Regions from separate parts of the Seohaeicola nanhaiensis genome, predicted to be linked through region 1. Evidence: riboswitches for the same ligand, from Rfam matches in the RefSeq annotation. Region 1 holds a riboswitch; each other region holds the start of a gene.

Region 1 (5,066 bases):
ATCCAGGCGGTCGAACACCCCGACCTCGACGCGGCCATCGCCGGCTATGCCGCCTTCCTGCGCGAAAATGTCGATCTCGCAGCGATCCGCAGTGCCGCCTCGGCGCTTCCTCAGGGCGCGGCCGGACGCTTGCCGAAACCGCCGGCCCAGCGCATCGCCCTAGCGCGAGACGCGGCCTTCTCCTTCACCTATCCTCATATCCTCGAAGGCTGGCGCGAGGCCGGGGCCGAGGTCCTCCCGTTCTCGCCCCTCGCCGACGAGCCGCCCGATCCCGGCGCCGATCTGATCTGGCTTCCCGGCGGCTATCCCGAATTGCACGCAGGCGCGCTGGCGGCGGCCGACCGCTTCCGCGCCGGTCTGATACGGCACGCCGAAACCCGCCCCGTTCATGGCGAATGCGGGGGGTACATGGCGCTGGGCGCGGCCCTGATCGACAAACAGGGTGTTCGGCACCGGATGGCAGGGCTGCTTGGGCTGGTCACCAGCTACGAAAAGCGCAAGCTGCACCTCGGGTATCGCCTCGCACGGCTCAATGCCCCGATGCCAGGGTATGCCTCCGGAGCGGCGCTGCGCGGCCACGAATTCCATTATTCGACAATTCTGGAGGAACCCGACTCGCCCCTCGCCGCGGTCACCGACGCCGAAGGCGCGGCCGTGCCCGAAACCGGATCGCGCCGCGGTCAGGTGACCGGCACCTTCTTCCACCTGATCGCGGAGGCCGAATGACCGGTTTTGTCAGCTTTGTCGGCTCCGGGCCGGGAGACCCGGAACTGCTGACCCTGAAAGCGGTCGACCGCCTGCGTCGGGCCGATGCGGTCCTGTTCGACGATCTGTCCTCCGGCCCCATTCTCACCCACGCGCGACGCGATGCCGATCTGGTCGGCGTGGGCAAACGTGCTGGGCGACCCTCTCCAAAACAGGACCATGTCAGCCGGCTGCTGGTCGAATATGCACAGGACGGCGCCCGCGTCGTGCGTTTGAAAAGCGGCGATGGCGGACTGTTTGGCCGGCTCGAGGAAGAACTCGTCGCCCTGCGCGCGGCCGGCATCCCCTATGAGATCATTCCCGGCATCCCCTCGGCCTGCGCCGCGGCGGCCGCGGCGGGCATTCCACTGACCCGCCGGCTGACCGCGCGGCGGGTGCAATTCGTCACCGGTCATGACGTCACCGGCCGACTGCCCGAAGACCTCAACCTTGCCGCGCTGGCCGACGGCCAGGCGACAACGGTGATCTTCATGGGCAAGCGGACCTTCCCGGCACTGGCCGAGGCGCTGATCGCCCACGGGTTGCCGGGCGACACCCCCGCCATGCTCGCCGAGGCGATCAGCACGCCGGACCAGTCGATCAGCCGGACCACCGTCGCCGAACTGGCCCAACGTCTCGCCCATTCTCCCGGCGACGCAGCGGCACTGATCCTCTACGGACCGCTGGCAGAGGAGGGGTGATGCGCGACCTGCTGCTGATCGGCATTGGAACCGGCAACCGCGACCATGTCACGCTGGCGGGGGTTCAGGCGATGCGGTCGGCCGACCTGATCCTGATTCCGCGAAAGGGGCCGGACAAGGCCGATCTGGCCGACCTTCGCCACCAGATTTGCGAAAGCGTCCTTTCGGGATGCGATGTGGCCCTGGCCGAGTTCGATCTGCCGGTGCGCGACGCTTCGGGCGATTACCGTGCCGGAGTCGATGCCTGGCACGACGCCATCGCCAAGGCCTGGAGCGACGCGATCGACCGCCACGCGCCCGACGCGCGACGCGTGGCGTTGCTGATCTGGGGCGACCCTTCGCTCTATGACAGTTCTCTGCGCATCGCTGCGCGGCTGCCCGACCTGCGCGTGCGGGTCATTCCCGGCATCACCGCTCTGCAGGCGCTGACTGCCGCCCACGCGATCCCGGTCAATGAGATCGGCGCACCCTTCATCGTCACCACCGGCCGGCAACTGCGCGACAAGGGCTGGCCGCCGGGTGTCGATACCGTGGCAGTCATGCTGGATGGCGACTGCGCGTTCCAGACGCTGGATCCGGACGGGATCGAGATCTGGTGGGGCGCCTATCTGGGCATGGCCGAGGAAATGCTCATTTCCGGTCCATTGGCGGACAGGTCCGCGCAAATCCTGTCCGATCGCGCACAGGCGCGTTCCCGGCATGGCTGGATCATGGACATTTACCTTCTGCGGCGGCGTAGCTGATGCATTCGCTCTTGCCAGCGGACGATCCGGCGGGATACACCAAAAGAGCTTGATGTCCGGCGGATGGTCCGCCGGGCGATGGGAATTCGGTGCGGATGGTCCGATCGGGCCGCCAAAGCCGAAGCCGCCCCCGCGACTGTAAGCGGAGAGCGCCTGCCGGAATACCACTCGCATCCTTTGTGGGGAAGGTCGGCAAGGCGCAGTGACCCGCGAGCCAGGAGACCGATCAGGCCGAAACGTGTAGACTCTGTCGGGTGTGACAGGAAGGAGATCGAAATGAACGCAATCGCAAAGAACGCCTCCAGCGTTAAGTCCGGTTTGGCGCAGGCGCTGATGGTCGCGGTTTTTGGAATCGGCATCGTGTTCGTCGCCGGCCATCTGCAGGCCTCGGCCCTGCATGATGCGGCCCACGACGTGCGCCACGCAACCGGTTTCCCCTGCCACTGAGATGGCTTCCAGACTGCTGACCAGCGCGTTGTTCGCTGGATTCTGCGCGGGGCTCGTGGCAGCCTTGTTGCAGTTCGTTTTCGTACAGCCGGTGCTTCTCCATGCCGAGTTGTACGAGTCCGGTCAACTTGTCCATTTTGGAGCGGAGCCCGTCTCGGCCGATCCCGATCTGGGCGGTCTCGACCTCATGCGCGATGCGCTGTCGGTGATTTTCTCGGCGCTGGTCTATACCGGCTATGCGCTGGTTCTGATCGCCGTCATGTCGCTGGCCGAGGCGTCGGGGGCGGGGATTACCGCCCGCACCGGACTGATCTGGGGTGTTGCGGGCTTTGTCGCCGTGCATCTGGCCCCGGCAGTCTCGCTCCCTCCCGAAGTGCCCGGCGTGGCCGCGGCCGACGTCTTCCTGCGCCAGATCTGGTGGTGGGCGACTGTCGTCGCGACGGGCATCGCGCTGGCGCTGCTCGCCTTCGGGCGCTCCTGGATGGCCTGGGGTAGTGCAATCGTTCTGCTCGCCGCGCCTCACCTGATCGGCGCGCCACATCCGGACAGCTTCAGCGGCAGGGTCCCCCCCGAACTCGCCGCGCTCTTCGCCGCGCGGGCGCTCGGTGTCGGGCTCGCGGCCTGGGTTCTGCTGGGCAGCCTCTGCGGCTACTTCTGGCAGCGCGAAGGCTTGCGTCAGACCGCGACGGCCTGATCATGCTTGATCGAGGACTGGCTCTCTTCGCAATCGGGCTCGTGTTCGGCGGCGGGTTCGGTTTCCTCACCGCCGCCGGCATGGGCGTGACGCTGGACGGGCACGACCATGCCACCGGCCACGATGCGGGCGGACATGCCGAAGTGCATGACCACGCCAATGCCCGACCTGTCGAGATCGCGCCCGGTGCCACGGTTCCCGCCGTGGCGCTGACCGCCACCCGGGACATGGCCTCGGGCTGGAACGTACATGTTGCCCTTACGGGTTTGGCCTTCGCGCCGGAGCATTCGGGCCAGGAGAATAGCCCGGGCGAGGGGCACGTGCATCTCTACCTCGACGGGGTCAAGGTCGCGCGCGTCTATGGCCCCTGGGTGCATCTGCCCGTGGGCGACCCCGGCGCCCGGCTGACGGCGGCGCTTTATTCCAACGACCACCGTCCCCTGACTTCGGACGGCGCGCCTATCCAGGCATCAGTCACCCTCGGCGACTGAGGGCAGGGCGGGCACACGCGCCCGAAGATGAAAGCGAAGCTGCCCGGCTGGCCGGGCATCTTCGATCCACCCGTTCGGCGCATTCAGATACAGCCGGCAGAAGGCGGCGATGTCGTGGTCCGGCCAGTCTGCACCGAGCCCCGAGAACACGTAAGAGGCGCGTCCGGCCGCCTGAACGGCAATGCTGCGCGGCGTGTCGCATCCGCCAAGACAGGCGAATTCCGCAACATCGGCTTCGATTCCCGCCTGCGCCATCATCGCCTGCGCCCTTAGGCATTCTTCCGCGGCGCTGCCGCTCTCGCGGTGGCAGGTCGAACAGACAAGCAGGCGCAGGGCAGGGTCGGCAGGCATTTTTTGCATCGGCAGGGTCTTTCGATTTGCCCGCATCTGGCCCGTATTTCCGCGCGCTTTCAATGCGAAACCTCCCCCAATAGGCTACAAGTGGGGTGACTTTGCACCTCACTTCGGCAAATACTCGCGACCAAATCATCATGCACGGGGATCATTCATGAAACATCTTTCTCTCGGGCTGGCCTTCGCTGCCCTCGCCGGGTCGGTCCACGCCGCTGAACTGGGCGCGGTGGACGAGCCCATCAAGCTGGCTGTCAACGAATGGACCGGACAGCACGTCACCACGCATATTGCGGGTGAAATGCTCAAGGCGGCGGGCTACAAGGTGGAATATGTCACCGCCGGCATGATGAACCAGTTCCAGGCGCTGGCGGACGGCGATCTGGACGCGACCCTGGAAATCTGGTCCTCGAACGTCTCGGACGAATACGCCAAGAAGGTTGCCGAAGGTAAGGTTGTCGAAATCGGCGACCTCGGGCTCGACGCTCGCGAAGGTATCGCCTATCCCGCCCATGTCGCCGATCTCTGCCCGGGCCTGCCTGCTTGGGAGGCGCTGAAGGACTGCGCCGGCGTCTTCGCCACTGCCGACACGCTCCCGATGGGCCGTCTGGTGGACTATCCCGCCGATTGGGGCACGCCGGGCGCAGACCGTATGACCGGCTTCGCCCTGCCGTTCAAGGCCGTCCCCGCCGGCTCGGAAGGTGCGCTTATCACCGAACTGCGCGCCTCCGTCGAAAAGAAATCGCCGCTGTTGATCACCTTCTGGCAGCCGCACTGGGCGATGTCCGCCTATGACGTGAAGTTCGTCGATCTGCCGGTCGGCAACGAGGCCTGCTTTACCGATCCGGCCTGGGGGCCGAACCCCGATGCCGTCAACGACTGCGACTTTGCACCC
Region 2 (5,066 bases), on a different contig from region 1:
GCCAGTCTCTGCGGTCCAAATTCGGAGAGCGGGTTTTCTGTGCCGATCAGATTATCAGGGAATTTACAGGGAAAAACGAATCCTGAGCAGGGTTCTTGCCGGAGGCACAACCGTGCGAACGGCAGCGTCGGAGGTGAGAGCAAGACCCTGCAAAAGTGTTAAGGGCCGTTCCTTGGGGGAGAACCGGCCCGATGGTTTTGTCAGTTGAGATGGCGCTCAGTCTGCCAGCACCCGCAGAGCTTCTCCTGCTCTTCCCAGTCAAGCGGGAGGGAGCGGGAGAGCAGGCGCTTCAGGGTCAGGTCCGGCGGCAGGGTGCCGGCAAGGATGGCACCCTGCAGGCGCGGGGAGAGGAAGGCGAGCTGGGAGCGGGTGCGGATGTAGGATTCGGGGCGCTGTCAAGGGAACCTGACTTGAGGCGGAGGGATGGGCTGGGTAGCCTTTGGCCATGACCCAGCGCTCACCGTTCCGCTCCTTCAGCGTCGCCGCCGTCGCCGGAGATCATCCGGCTGGCGGTCATGATGTACATCCACTTTCCGCTATCGCTACGGAACGTCGAGGATCTGTTGCACGAGCGCGGCGTCGAGGTCAGCCACGAGACGGTGCGGTTTTGGTGGCACCGCTTCGGCCCGCTGTTTGCTTCGGAGATCCGGAAACGGCGCTTTGAGGGGATGCGGTCGAGCCGCTGGCGCTGGCACTTGGACGAAGTCTTCGTGAAAATCAACGGCGAACGGCACTACCTTTGGCGGGCGGTCGATCACGAGGGCGAGGTGCTCGAGAGCTTCGTGACGAAGACCCGGGACAAGAAAGCAGCGCTGAAATTCTTGAAGAAATCGCTGAAGCGGCATGGCCGCGCCGAAGAAATCGTGACCGACCGACTGCGGTCCTATGGTGCCGCCCTCGACGATCTCGGTATCCGGGACCGACAGGAGACAGGACGCTGGGCCAACAATCGTGCGGAGAACTCGCATCAACCGTTCCGAAGGCGCGAACGGGCGATGCGCCGCTTCCGCCGCATGCGAACGTTACAGTTGTTCGCCGCCGTCCACGCGTCGGTTCACAATCTCTTCAACCAGGAACGCAACCTCTCTTCCCGCACCATCTTCAAGCAGAACCGTGCCGCCGCTCTCGACGAGTGGCGCGGTCTCTGCGCGGAATAGGGACGCCTTCCTCCTGCGATGCGGAGACTGGTTCGCATTTGTCTGCCAGCACCCGCATGCATATTGTGGTCAAAGAAATGGTTGACTATCATCGGAGCCGCCTTCGTGTTGGCACCAAATTCAACTGCCACGAAGGGAGCAGAATTGTCGCAAGGGGCACGGTAACTAAGCTACGCGCTGTTTCACCCTAGCGGCAGCAAAGTCCGCCAAGCAGACCTTCTGCCGCCGAACCATGCCGCACAGTTTCATGTACGACGGCTTTGGGGAAGCTGTGTCGCAGCAACAACGACCTAGCGAAGATCGGCTTAGGGACGAGAACGTCTGAGCAGCCTTACTGGGTCGAGGTTCTGCCTGCGGCCCTCCAGTGTCCGTTGCGATACGTCATCGGTCGCAGGTGTCGCGAGAACAGGGCGTTTCATTGACGGGCCTGTTCCGAATGGGGGGAAGGGGTCGGTGCGAATGGCGGTTTCTTGCTCTAATCCCGTCAACTTTCGATCTCGTGCTGTCTCTCGGGTAGCGCGGGTTCAGTGTAAATTCGGCACTCGAGCGTTGACACACAGGTGACACGATCGGTAATTCCACCTCTGAACGGTTTCCATTCGGAATGAATAGGGAATCCGGTGATGCGGCCAAGGCCGCAAAATCCGGAGCTGCCCTCGCAACTGTAAGCGACCGTTTCATCTCGTGCGGCATCTGCCGCGGCCACTGCGCACGAGGCGTGGGAAGGTGGGGTGAAACCATGGTCGTGAGCCAGGAGACCTGCCGTTCCGGAACTGCATGCGCAGTTCTGACCTCAAAGCACAACCGGGCGAGGTGTCCGGGAAGGACGTGGCATGACCAATACACTCACCGTCGCGCGCGGCGCGGCGATCCTGCTTGCATTCATCACATCGGTGCCCCTGGCCCATGCGGAATCGGCCCCGGCGTTTGACGTCGAGATCGAGAATTGCGGCCGCACGGTGCATTTCTCGGAACCCCCGGAAAGGGCAGTTACCGTGGGGCAGGGCTTTACCGAGATCATGCTTCGGCTTGGCCTGAAGGATCGTATCGTCGGGACGTCGCTCTGGTTGGGACCGCTGCCGGAGGATCTCGAAGCGGAGGCGGCGAATCTGTCCCGGCTGTCCGACAATTCACCGGCCTTCGAGGCGGTCCTGAAGGTCCGGCCCCAGCTTGTCCTGACCGAGTGGAGCGACGATATCAACGATGACGGCGGCCGCGTCGGCAGCGTCGCCCAGTTCCGGGATTTCGGGATCGAGGTTTACACCGCCGCGTTGGAATGCGCCAAGGTCACGCCGACATCCGGCGACGGCGACGGCGCACGCGATCGGCCGTGGAGCGTGGACCTGCTGGAGCAGGATATCGCCGATCTCGCGCGGATCTTCGATGTCAGGGAGGCGGGAGAGGCGCTGATCGCCGTCAACCGCGGCCGGATCGAGGCCGCGGCGGCGGATGCGGCGACCCTTCAGGCGAAGGATGTCTCGGTTCTGTACTGGTTCTCGTCCCCCGCCGATGTCGAGGGCGAAGCCTATGTCGCCGGTCAACTGGGAGCGCCCGGTTGGATTTCCAATGTCGTTGGGGTGCGCAACGTCATTGTCAGCAACGACGAATGGCCCCTCGTGGGCTGGGAGACGATTGCCGCGCTCGATCCGACGGTGATCGTCCTGGCGACGATGGACCGGCGCAGGCAACCTGCCGACGACGTGGAGGTGCGGCGCCACTTTCTGATGACCGATCCCGTGGCCAGCCAGCTTACCGCGGTTCGAGAGGGGCATCTGATCGAGATGGATGCGCAATCGATGAACCCGACATTGCGCTCTGTCGACGGGGTCGAGACACTGGCCGAGGGGCTGCGTGCCCGCGGCCTGACAGAGTAACTCCCTTGCGCGGTGTCGTTAAGACCACCCCGGCGTTGCGGCGCCGGGGTCTGGGTCTGTTCCTGAGTGGCGGCGCCGTGGCGCTGCTGCTGTCGGCATGGGCGGCAATGACCATCGGCGATATCGAGACCACGGCAGGCGATGTGGCCAAGGTCCTGGCCAACCGGCTTTTTGGAGCGACATATAATGTCGATCCGGTCAGCGAGGGCGTTGTCTGGCATTATCGGCTTAGCCGCACGGTGGTGGCCGCTTGTGCGGGCGGCGCGCTGGCGCTGTGTGGCGTGGTCCTGCAAGCGCTGTTGCGCAACCCATTGGCCGAACCCTATCTGCTGGGCATCTCCGCAGGTGCCTCGACGGGGGCGGTACTGGTCATCGTGCTGGGCTTCGGGGTTGGCGGGCTGGGGCTGTCGGGCGGTGCCTTCTTCGGCGCGGCTGCTGCTTTTGCCTTCGTCATGATCCTGGCGCGAGGGGCAGGCGGTGGTGTTGACAAGGTCATCCTGTCGGGGATTGCCGGATCGCAGCTGTTCAACGCGGCGACCTCTTTCATCGTCACCACCTCCGCCAGTGCGGAGCAGACCCGCGGCGTCATGTTCTGGCTTCTCGGCAGTCTGGGCGGCGTGCGGTGGCCCGATGCCCTGCTCGCGGTGCCTGTACTGGTGCTGGGGGTGGCAATCTGCCTGTCCAAGGCCCGGGCGCTGGATGCGTTTGCCTTCGGCGAGGATGCGGCAGCTTCGCTTGGCGTCGAGGTCATGAAGCTGCGCATCGGCCTGTTTGCCGTGACGGCCTTGCTGACCGCGGCCGTGGTCAGCGTGGTCGGTGCGGTGGGCTTTGTCGGTCTCGTTGTGCCTCATGCGGTGCGCTTCGTCGTCGGCGCGGACCACGAGAGGTTGATCCCTGCGTCGGTTCTGTCCGGCGCCGTGTTCCTGGTTCTGGCGGACATCCTGTCGCGCGTGATCGTACCCGGACAGGTCCTGCCCATCGGCGTCGTGACCGCGCTGATCGGTGCGCCAGCCTTTGCGACGATCCTCTGGCAGTCGAGGCGGCGGTCATGACACTGGAGGGCAGGGACGTCACGTGGAAGGTGGATGGGTTGATTGTGGTCAACGGCGTCACCCTTTCCGCGCCGAAACACGGCATTCTGGGTCTGGTGGGGCCGAATGGCTGCGGCAAGTCGAGCCTGCTGCGGCTTCTGGCCGGGCTGCGCGAATGCCAAGGCGGGGCGGTGCTGCTGGACGGGGAGGTCATGGCCAGGGCGCCCCGGAAGCAGGTCGCGCGCCGTATCGCCTTTGTCGCCCAGCACGCCGAGACGCAAACCGCGCTCACGTCACGGGATGTGGTCAAGCTTGGCCGGACACCTCACCGTGGTGCCTGGGACGGGTGGAGCGACGCGGATGAGCTGGCCGTGATAGGTGCGCTGCGGCAGGTGAGCATGGAGCACAAGGCCGAGCAGGCATGGTCCACCCTGTCGGGCGGCGAACGCCAGCGCATCCAGATCGCGCGCGCACTGGCGCAAGAGCCGGAAATCATGCTGCTTGACGAGCCGACGAACCATCTCGACATACGCCATCAGCGCGACCTTCTGCGCCTGTTGCGCAAGCTCGAATGCGGAACGATCATCGCGCTGCACGATCTCGACCACGCGGCGGCCTATTGCGACAGGATTGCCGTCATGGAGAAGGGAAAGGTCATTGCGCAGGGACCGCCGGACGAAATCATCACGACGGAAATGATCGCAAGCGTGTTCGGCGTCGATGCCATCGTGCATCTGCGCAAGGACTCCGGCCGTCCACGGGTAGAGTTTTGCCTTTGACGCATGTGCAGGGATGGGAGTGGGCAAAACTTGGGGGTCATGCGGCTGCTCTCTGGTAAACGCCGGATAGTCGACCATCGAGAACGGCGGCGCGGACAACGGCCACGCGGTGGGCTCCCTTGGGCGGCCACCTCATGCGGCGGCGCTTTCCCATGCGCGTGTTGCCGATGTCGTCTACACAGCCCTCGGCCCGAGATGAAGAAATCGGAAGACCCGCGCGGTACC
Region 3 (5,066 bases), on a different contig from region 1:
TAGGAGCGCGCGTGCACCGCCTCCATGAAGGCAATGTTGGTCAGCACCGCCTCTTCATGCGGGGTGACCGCATCGGGCATCAGCGAGGGCGCGCCGACCGAGTTCTGGATGGTGTCGAGCAGCGTCAGCCCGGTGAAGACGCGGATGGTCAGCCGCTGTTCTTCTTCGGTCAGCTGCGACCAGCTGGGAATGTCGTTGGACAGCGGCACCTTTTCCGGCAGCCAGAAATTGACCGTGAGGCGGTTCCAGATCTCCAGGTCCTTGTCGTCCTGAAGCCGGTTCCAGTTGATCGCGCGGGGGATCGGGCGGGTGTGGGTCATGTCTTTCATGATGTGAATCCTCAGAGCGAGCAGGACACGCAGCCCTGCACCTCGGTCCCTTCAAGGGCCATCTGGCGCAGACGGATGTAGTAGATCGTCTTGATCCCCTTCTTCCAGGCATGGATCTGCGCCCGGTTGATGTCGCGCGTGGTGGCCGTGTCCTTGAAGAACAGCGTCAGCGACAGGCCCTGATCGACGTGCTGGGTCGCCGCGGCATAGGTGTCGATGATCGCCTCGGCACCGATCTCGTAGGCGTCCCTGTAGTATTCCAGGTTGTCGTTGGTCATGAAGGCGGCCGGGTAATAGACGCGGCCGATCTTGCCTTCCTTGCGGATCTCGATCTTGGAGGTGATCGGGTGGATCGAGGAGGTAGAATTGTTGATATAGCTGATCGAGCCGGTTGGCGGCACCGCCTGAAGGTTGCGGTTGTAGAGGCCGTCCTTCATCACCGCCTCTTTCAGCGCGCCCCAGTCGGCGCGGCTGGGCACGGCGATGCCGAATTTCTCAAACACCGCCTTCACCGCTTCCGTTTCGGGCAGCCAGTCCCGTTCGACGTATTTGTCGAAGAACGACCCGTCGGCATAGGTCGAGTCGCGGAAGCCGCGGAAGGTCTCGCCCCGCTCGCGCGCCAATGCGTTGGAGGCGCGCAGGCAGTGGTAGAGCACGGTGGCGAAATAGATGTTGGTGAAGTCGATCCCCTCGGCCGAGCCATAGTGGATGCGTTCGCGGGCGAGGAAGCCGTGCAGGTTCATCTGGCCAAGGCCGATGGCGTGGCTTTCGTCGTTGCCGCGCCGCACCGAGGGCACCGAGTCGATGGCCGACATTTCGCTGACCGCGCTGAGGGCGCGCACCGCCGTCTCGACAGTGGCGCCCAGATCGCCGCCGTCCATCGCCTTAGCGATGTTGAGCGATCCGAGGTTGCAGGAGATATCAGTGCCGAGGTGCTTGTAGCTGAGATCGTCGTTGAACTGCGACGCTTCGTTGACCTGCAGGATCTCGGAACAGAGGTTCGACATGGCGATGCGTCCGGCGATCGGGTTCGCCCGGTTCACGGTGTCTTCGAACATGATGTAGGGATAGCCCGATTCGAACTGGATCTCGGCGATGGTCTGGAAGAACTGCCGTGCGTTGATCTTCTTCTTTCGGATCTTCGGATTGCCGACCATCTCGCGGTATTTCTCGGTGACCGAGATTTCCGAGAAGGGCTTGCCATAGACTTTTTCGACATCATGGGGCGAGAAGAGGTACATGTCCTCGTTCTTCTTGGCGAGTTCGAAGGTGATGTCGGGCACCACGACGCCAAGGCTCAGCGTCTTGATACGGATCTTCTCGTCGGCGTTCTCGCGCTTGGTGTCGAGAAAGCGCAGGATGTCGGGGTGATGGGCGTTGAGATAGACCGCGCCCGCGCCCTGCCGCGCGCCGAGCTGGTTGGCGTAGGAGAAGCTGTCTTCCAGCAGTTTCATCACCGGGATCACGCCCGACGACTGGTTCTCGATGCCCTTGATGGCCGCGCCATGCTCTCGGATGTTGGTCAGCATCAGCGCCACGCCGCCGCCGCGCTTGGACAGCTGGAGCGACGAATTGATCGCCCGGCCGATGCTTTCCATGTTGTCCTCGACCCGCAGCAGGAAACACGAGATCAGCTCGCCCCGCTGGGCTTTGCCGGCGTTGAGGAAGGTGGGCGTCGCGGGCTGGAAGCGGCCGGCGAGGATTTCCTGCATCAGCGCCATCGCCTGCGTTTCGTCCCCGCGGGCGAGCGTCAGGGCGACCATGACGACACGGTCCTCAAAGCGTTCGAGATACCGTTTCCCATCGCGGGTTTTCAGCGTGTAGCTGGTGTAGTATTTGAACGCGCCCAGGAAGGTCGGAAAGCGGAACTTGACCCGGTAGGCCGCGTCCCAGATGCGGGCGATGAAGGCAGCGTCGTACTGTTCGATGACCGCAGCTTCGTAATAGCCTTCCTCGACCAGATAGCGCAGCTTCTCCTCCAGCGAGTGGAAGAAGACGGTGTTCTGGTTGACGTGCTGCAGGAAATACTGCCGCGCCGCCATGCGGTCGGCGTCAAAGCGGATCCGTCCCTTGTCGTCGTAGAGGTTCAGCATCGCGTTCAGCGCGTGATAGTCGAGGCCCTGCCATTCGGCGGGGACCGCCTTGGCGGGGGCGGCGTCGCTCAGATCGCGGTCGAGAATTGCGTTTTCCAAAACCTGTCCAGTCCTTCTGTGACGCGGGCGATGTCGGTGGCCGTTCCGGCCAGTTCGAACCGGTAGAGCACCGGCACCCCGCATTTGCGCGAGATCACATCCCCGGCGGACGCGAACAGCGCCCCGAAATTGCGGTTGCCCCCGGCGATGACGCCGCGGAGGTGGCGGCGGGTGTCCGGATCGTTGAGAAACCGGATCACCTGCCTGTGCACGGCGCCCCGTCCCTGGCCGTCGGCGTAGGTCGGCGTGATCAGGACGAAAGGGGCGCGGGGGGCGGGCATCGCCAGTTCGGGCGCGATGGGGATGCGGTCGGCCGCCAGCCCCAGGGCGCACACGAAGCGTTCGGTATTGCCCGAGCGCGACGAGAAATAGACCAGCCCCCCCATGTCCGTCAGGACAGGGCGGCGATCTTGTCGGGACGGAAGCCGGCCCAGTGATCGTCGCCGGCCATGACCACCGGCGCCTGGCGATAGCCCAGCTCGGTCACCCGCGCCATTGCGGCGGCATCCTCGGTCAGATCGACCAGGTCGAAGGCGATTCCCTTCGCCGAAAGCGCGCGGGTGGTGGCGGTGCACTGCACGCAGGCGGGCTTGGAATAGACGGTGATGCTCATCAGGTGTCCCTTTTTCTCTGCCTAGGTTCCGGCGCCGGGCACAGGGACGCGGGCAGCGGTGGCTCGCCACAACTGCTCAACGCCTCCGGGCCCACCGACCGGCTCGTTCTCGTTGTCCTGGCAGGTCTCCTGACTCGCGGTTCGGTCGCTTCGGCCCTCCTTCCCGGCGAGAGTCGCCAGTGGATCAACGGGCCTTGGCTGGTCGCTTACAGTTGCGGGGGCAGTGCCGGCTTTGCACCGGCTTCCCTTTTCACCCAAAGTCCGTAATGGGCACCAAGACAACAGGATGTAGATATCAACGCCGCTGCACTGTCAACATGTTGTGTGAGGGCGATCTGGAAATTCTCACGACCGTGCCTGCGGCGCAGGCATCCGGACTGTCCTTTTCGGCCTTGCCGGCGCCTAGTGCAAGGGCATCCGTGAAATTCGATAGACCGTCGCCGGCGGAATATTTTCGAGCGTCACGCCCACGCGATGCGCCTCAAGCCCCAGCCGTTGCAGCATCGGGGCGGGCACCGGACAGCGCCAGCCATAGGTGAACTGGAAGAACTGACCACCGGGGGCAAGCAGGCGGAACGTGCCCGACAGGATTCGCAGCACCGTGGCGGGCGGCATTGCCAGCAGCGGCAGTCCGCTGACCGCCGCGCCGTGCAGGCGGCGGTTGCCGGGCGCGAGCCGCTCCAGCCGCGCGGCATCCTCGGAGAGAATCGTGGCCTCGGGATAGCGCTTGCGCAGCATCGGCAGGAATTCTTCGCCAAGCTCGATCAATGTAAGATCGGCGGGGGCGACACCGCGGTTCACCAGCGCGCGGGTGAAGACGCCGGTGCCGGGCCCGAGCTCGATCACCGGGCCCATCCGGGGATCGACCTGCGAGGTGATCATCTCGGCCAGACGCGGGCTGGAGGGCACCACGGAAGACACCCGCTTGGGATCGTTGAGCCAGGAGCGGAAGAAGGCGAACGCATCGCTCACCGGCCTTTCTCCTGCGCCCGGCTTTTCCCTGCCGGAACCGCAGAACAGCCTGGATTTCGTGTCCCGCCCGGGCGTGCCGGTCTTGGGAGGCGTCCTGCGTTGGGGAAATTGCATCGCCGGGGCCTCTGGCCGTTTCACCTGCGCAGTGAATAGGATGCCGGAGCGCTTGCCGCAAGGGCAACCGCCGCCGAAAGCGGCGGTCTGCCGCAGCCTTGCGTCAGCGCCGCTTCAGGGCCGAGAGAATCTCGGCCTGGCGTTCGGCAGGCAACCGGTTCATAGCCTGGGCTATGGTCGCCAGATCCTGACGGGCGGCGTGCAGCTGGTCGATCAGCGACAGCACGATTTCCAGTGCCGGTTCATCGAGGTCCAGATCGACCGAAAGATCGCACAGCAGCTCAAGCCGGGCAATGTCGATCCGGCGGAAGACATATCCGCCGGCCTCGCGCTCCGGGCGCACGAATCTGCCCTCGATATAGCGCACAAGCTGGCTGCGGGTCAGCCGGGTGACCGTGGTGACAACCTCGTCTTCGGAAAATCGCTCAGTCATGTCCCTGCGCTCTTCATCAGATCGGCCCGTGGATCGAAGGTCTGTTTCTTGCGCCACGAGGTCAGGAAATCGCGCAGGTCCGAGTCCGGAGGACCCTGCACGACAATCTGCAGTTCGACCCGCTGGTCGCCCTTGGTCTTCTGCCTTGGCCGCTCGATGCCGCGGCCCCGCAGGCGCAGGATCTGGCCCGAACTGGCGCCTGGCGGAATCGTCAGGCCGACCGGCCCGTCAATGGTCGGTGTCGTGACCTTGCCGCCCAGAAGCGCCTCGTCGATTGTGATCGGCAGCGTCATCAGGATGTCGTCGCCCTCGCGGCGGAACACCGGATGCGGGCGCACCATCACCGTGATCAGGGCATCGCCCGCCGGCCCGCCGCCAAAGCCCGGCCCGCCCTTTCCGCGCAGGCGCAGGGT

Evidence for each region. A riboswitch is a leader RNA that binds a small molecule or an ion and turns the genes downstream of it on or off. The one in region 1 is predicted to bind cobalamin.
Region 2: it holds a riboswitch for cobalamin, as region 1 does, so the genes downstream of both, ACFO5X_RS03250 (ABC transporter substrate-binding protein) here and ACFO5X_RS14935 (CbtB domain-containing protein) in region 1, are expected to answer to the same signal.
Region 3: it holds a riboswitch for cobalamin, as region 1 does, so the genes downstream of both, nrdH (glutaredoxin-like protein NrdH) here and ACFO5X_RS14935 (CbtB domain-containing protein) in region 1, are expected to answer to the same signal.

The regions. Positions count from the first base shown of each region.
Region 1 covers NZ_JBHSGI010000024.1:99,295-104,360, forward strand. Annotated here, with positions in the region: gene ACFO5X_RS14920 (cobyrinate a,c-diamide synthase) at 1-726, shown strand, start outside; gene cobA (uroporphyrinogen-III C-methyltransferase) at 723-1,445, shown strand; gene cobF (precorrin-6A synthase (deacetylating)) at 1,445-2,188, shown strand; cobalamin riboswitch at 2,227-2,433, shown strand; gene ACFO5X_RS14935 (CbtB domain-containing protein) at 2,465-2,635, shown strand; gene ACFO5X_RS14940 (CbtA family protein) at 2,637-3,329, shown strand; gene ACFO5X_RS14945 (hypothetical protein) at 3,332-3,820, shown strand; gene ACFO5X_RS14950 (DUF1636 family protein) at 3,800-4,180, opposite strand; gene ACFO5X_RS14955 (ABC transporter substrate-binding protein) at 4,329-5,066, shown strand, end outside.
Region 2 covers NZ_JBHSGI010000002.1:636,026-641,091, reverse strand. Annotated here, with positions in the region: gene ACFO5X_RS03255 (IS6 family transposase) at 516-1,157, shown strand; cobalamin riboswitch at 1,730-1,938, shown strand; gene ACFO5X_RS03250 (ABC transporter substrate-binding protein) at 1,991-3,031, shown strand; gene ACFO5X_RS03245 (FecCD family ABC transporter permease) at 3,067-4,083, shown strand; gene ACFO5X_RS03240 (ABC transporter ATP-binding protein) at 4,080-4,841, shown strand; partial or broken gene ACFO5X_RS03235 (ISKra4 family transposase) at 4,879-5,066, opposite strand, start outside.
Region 3 covers NZ_JBHSGI010000002.1:1,060,349-1,065,414, forward strand. Annotated here, with positions in the region: gene nrdF (class 1b ribonucleoside-diphosphate reductase subunit beta) at 1-329, opposite strand, end outside; gene nrdE (class 1b ribonucleoside-diphosphate reductase subunit alpha) at 341-2,422, opposite strand; gene nrdI (class Ib ribonucleoside-diphosphate reductase assembly flavoprotein NrdI) at 2,491-2,907, opposite strand; gene nrdH (glutaredoxin-like protein NrdH) at 2,913-3,134, opposite strand; cobalamin riboswitch at 3,237-3,427, opposite strand; gene ACFO5X_RS05355 (class I SAM-dependent methyltransferase) at 3,537-4,106, opposite strand; gene ACFO5X_RS05360 (chaperone modulator CbpM) at 4,324-4,653, opposite strand; gene ACFO5X_RS05365 (DnaJ C-terminal domain-containing protein) at 4,650-5,066, opposite strand, start outside.